2 regions of the Oceanimonas pelagia genome follow, and region 2 is predicted to be linked to the other one. Evidence: predicted binding sites of a transcription regulator. Region 2 holds the regulator's gene; the other holds the start of a gene.
What was found. Region 2 encodes LexA, which represses DNA repair genes until DNA is damaged. Its sites were predicted from a motif close to ANCTGTNTNNNNANACAGNT; they were not measured.

Region 1: a site for LexA is predicted at 1,367-1,386, ahead of PU634_RS05900 (DUF4250 domain-containing protein). Genes of this name have one in related genera too.

The regions. Positions count from the first base shown of each region.
Region 1 covers NZ_CP118224.1:1,244,562-1,246,757, reverse strand. The annotation lists gene PU634_RS05910 (YjiH family protein) at 1-132, opposite strand, end outside; gene PU634_RS05905 (thiopurine S-methyltransferase) at 369-1,022, opposite strand; gene PU634_RS05900 (DUF4250 domain-containing protein) at 1,074-1,268, opposite strand; gene PU634_RS05895 (cell division inhibitor) at 1,409-1,816, shown strand; gene maiA (maleylacetoacetate isomerase) at 1,888-2,196, opposite strand, start outside.
Region 2 covers NZ_CP118224.1:3,083,416-3,085,611, reverse strand. The annotation lists gene ubiA (4-hydroxybenzoate octaprenyltransferase) at 1-432, shown strand, start outside; gene lexA (transcriptional repressor LexA) at 511-1,125, shown strand; gene coxB (cytochrome c oxidase subunit II) at 1,455-2,196, shown strand, end outside.

The sequences.
Region 1 (2,196 bases), 1.8 Mb from region 2:
CGCAATCATGATGGTGAGGTTGCCCTGCCAGGCCACGGGGGTCATGAACAGCAGAATGCCCGCCAGCGAGGGCAGCACAAACATCAGCCAGTTGCGGGTGCCACTGGCGCGCGCCGTCAGCGTTTTCTCCATGAATACTCCTTTCCGGCCGGCGCTCGCGGCACGGTAAAAATAACAATTACTGTAAAAAGAAGATGTTACAGCCCATTCATCTGCATAATGCTCATCAAGTGATGCATAATGCAGCATTAACAGCCGCATTCAGTGAATAGTTATTTTACAGATAAAAGTATTACACAGAAAGAACAAGTTGAAACATCAGGCTGCATATTAACATAAAATCAGAATTATGCTTCAATTTGTTAACATCAATATCGCTTCAGCACAAAGCACAGCTCATCAAAAAAGCGGCACTCTCCCGCCGCCACCCGGCGGTTCTGCCGGCCTTCTTCAATGCGCTGCAGCAGCTTCACCTCGAAATGCGGCTCAAACAGCGCTTTTACCTCGGTCTCATCCACCGCAAAGGGCGGTGCCTGCTCTTCGGGGCCATCGTGATTAACGGTGATCAGCAGCATCCGGCCACCGGCTTGCATCAGCGCCGCCAGCAGAGCGGCATAACCGGGCCGCATGGCGGGCGGCAGGGCAATCAGGGCCGCCCGGTCATAGGCCAGTGCAAACTGCCGGCCCAGAGTATCGGCCCTGAAGAAATCACCCTCATACAGGTTGAACGGGGGCCGCTGCCAGCGCACAAAGGGGCCCTCGGATTGGCACAGCGGCGCCAGCCCGGCTTCTGCAAAAAAGTCCCCGATCGCCAGCGGCGACAGCTCAAAGCCGGCCACGGAGTGGCCCTGCTCCGCCAGCCAGTGCATATCGCGACTTTTGCCACACAGGGGCACCAGCACCTCGGTGCCCGGCCGCGCTTCGGTGTGATGCCAGCAGGCACGCAGATGAGTATTGATGTCGCCTTGATGAAAGCCAATGCGCGATGTTTGCCAACGCTGGTGCCAGAACTGTGGATCCATGCCCGTGTCCTCTACAAAAAAACCGGACTATGACAGCCCGGTTTTACCTTCTCAAGCGGCCCGGAACTGATTGGTATGGCTGTCGTAACGGTAGCCAATTTGTGCCATGCGGGCCCTCAGCCAGCCGCCGTCAAGCTCGTAGCGCGACAGCAGTGCATCCAGGCTGTCGCATTCAATGCGCAGCTTTTCGTTGAGAATGCTCAGCACCATGTGAGTGTCCATTCGTTCCAGTTGCGTTCTGTCCATGTGGCTCTCCTGCAGGTAACGGGCCGGTGAAACTGCCGGCAAGATCGAAACACTGTAAATTTAACCAGTTAAATATTGACCAGCCCGCCTCAAGTGAATACTGTATATATAAACAGTAAAACAACAGGCAGGGCCGAACCATGATGCACCTTTCGTTAATCCGCAAGCAGGCACTGATCTCTCAACAAGACCCGCTGCCCCGCTGCAGCACCACCGCCAGTACCGGCAACCGCCCGATGGCCGAACCTCCGGCCGCCTTGCTCGCGAGCCTGGCGGCACTAAGCCACAGCAGCACCGGCTGGATCCTGATTGCCAACGCGCCGGGCCGGTTGTGTCGCCACACCCTGAGCGCCGCCGGCATCAATCCGGCTTACGTGGTGGATGCCCACCGCCTTAGTCCGGACCAGCTGCAAAAAGCCCTGGCCAGCCCGGCCATTGCCGCCGTGGTGTGCTGGCAACAGCAAGATGGAACCTTTTCGCCCCCCGGGCAAGCCAGCAGCCGCCTTTTTGTGATCGGGCCGGCAGCGGCGACCAGCCCGCTGCACTGAGCGGCCTTGTCTGACATGAAAAATAAAGTTGGTGGACGTGCGGACACTTTCGCCCCCGCCAGCAAGCAGGGTTACGAAGTAAAGTCGGGCTGCATGGCCGGCGCAGCCTGCTGAAACGCAGGTTGCTGCAGACAGTGTTGGTAAACGGCCATCACCCTGGCATAGGACGTGAGATCACAGTGCATGCGCATACCGTTGGCCACCTGAGGTACCAGACAGCAGTCGGCAAGGGTGGGCCGGTCGCCAAAACAGTAGTCGCCAAACCCGTACCGGATCAATAATGCTTCGGCAGCCCTCAGCCCTTCTGCTATCCAGTGTTCGTACCAAGCCTGCTTCTGGGCTTCGCTGACGCCCAGCTCGTTTGTCAGGTAGTTAAGCAC
Region 2 (2,196 bases):
CTCGGCATTGCCTTTTCCTGGGCCATTCCCATGGCCTTTGCCGCTCAGAGCAACAGCCTGCCCCCCGGGCTCTGGCTGCTGTTTGCCGCCAACCTCACCTGGACCGTGGCCTACGACACCATGTATGCCATGGTGGACCGGGACGACGACCTCAAAATCGGGGTCAAGTCCACCGCTATTCTGTTTGGCCGCCGCGACAAGTTGATCGTGGGTCTGCTGCAGCTGGCCACCCTGTTGCTGCTGGTGGCGGCGGGTGGGGTGTTTGAGCTGGCCGCGTCCTTTTACTGGGGGCTGCTGGCGGCTGCCGGACTGTTTGTGTATCAGCAGCGGCTGATCCGCGACCGGGAACGCATGCCCTGCTTTCGCGCCTTTCTTAACAACAACCACGTCGGCATGGCCATCTTTGCCGGTCTGGTGCTGGCGCTGTGGTAAGTGAAAGGCTTTGGGACTTGCTCTGGACTCATTACTGGATATACTGACAGTTAACTGTATAAACAGACAGGTTTCACCATGAAAGCCCTTACTCCCCGCCAGTCGCAGGTGCTGGACATTATCAAGGAACACATTCAGCAAACCGGCATGCCGCCCACCCGGGTGGAAATTGCCCGGGTGCTGGGGTTCAAGTCCGCCAATGCGGCGGAAGAGCACCTCAAGGCGCTGGCCAAAAAGGGCGTGATTGAAATCATGCCCGGTACTTCCCGGGGCATTCGCCTGGCCGGGGAAGAGGCGGAAGAAGAACAGGGCCTGCCGCTGGTGGGCCGGGTGGCCGCCGGTGAACCCATACTGGCGCAACAGCACATCGAGAGTCATTACCGGCTCGATCCCGCCCTGTTCCATCCCTCGGCGGACTTTTTGCTGCGGGTTCGGGGCACGAGCATGAAGAATATCGGCATCATGGACGGTGATCTGCTGGCGGTGCACAAGACCCGGGAGGCCCGCAATGGCCAGGTGGTGGTGGCCCGGCTCGACGACGAAGTCACGGTGAAGCGCTTTCAGCGCAAGGGCAGCAAGGTCAGCCTGGTGCCCGAAAACGAGGAGCTGTCGCCCATTGAGGTGGACTTGCGTACCCAGGAGCTGATTATCGAAGGTCTGGCGGTGGGGGTGATCCGCAACGGCGACTTCTGACAAACCCGCTTGACCCGGCAGGCCGCAAACTTATGGTGGCCTGCCAATCCCCAATCCCCAATCCCCAATCCCCAATCCCCAATCCCCAATCCCCAATCCCCAATCCCCAATCCCCAATCCCCAATCCCCAATCCCCAATCCCCAATCCCCAATCCCCAATCCCCAATCCCCAATCCCCAATCCCCAATCTCCCATTTCTTTATATTTTACATTTCCTTAACTGCTGCTTTACTTAGAGTCAGCCGAATGGAAGGGATGCGGTCGTTCGGCGGCCACCAATGCCGAATTCAAGTGCTCCGGTGTTACAGGATGAAACGATGGGGGTGCGCGTGAAGCCGATTTTGCTGCTGTTGTCCTTGCTGGCAACCCTGCCCGCCGAGGCCCAGGTCCGCCTCAACATGACCGAAGGGGTCACCGAAATCAGCCAGAAAGTGTATGGCCTGCACATGACCATTCTCACCATCTGCGCGGTCATCGGTCTGCTGGTGTTCGGGGCCATGTTCTGGGCCATTATTCACCATCGCAAGTCCAGAGGCGCCCGGGCAGCCCAGTTTCACGAAAGCACCAGGGTCGAGATCCTCTGGACCATCATTCCCTTTCTCATTCTGGTGGCCATGGCCATTCCCGCCACCAAAACCCTGGTGGCGATGGAAGACGCTTCAAAGCCGGATCTCACCGTGCAGATCACCGGCTCTCAGTGGAAGTGGCATTACCGTTACTTTGACGAAGACGTGGAGTTTTACAGCCTGCTGGCTACCCTGCCGCAACAGATCAGCGGTGAGGTGCGCAAGCGGGAGCACTACCTGCTGGAGGTGGATCATCCCCTGGTGCTGCCCACGGAGCGCAAGGTGCGCTTTCTGATCACCTCCGACGATGTGATCCACTCCTGGTGGGTGCCGGCTTTCGCGGTGAAAAAGGATGCCATTCCCGGTTTTATCAACGAGGCCTGGACCCGCATCGAGCAGCCGGGCCTGTATCGTGGCCAGTGCGCCGAGCTGTGCGGCAAGGATCACGGCTTTATGCCCATCGTCGTGGATGCCCGCTCTCCCGAGGAATTTGATGGCTGGCTGG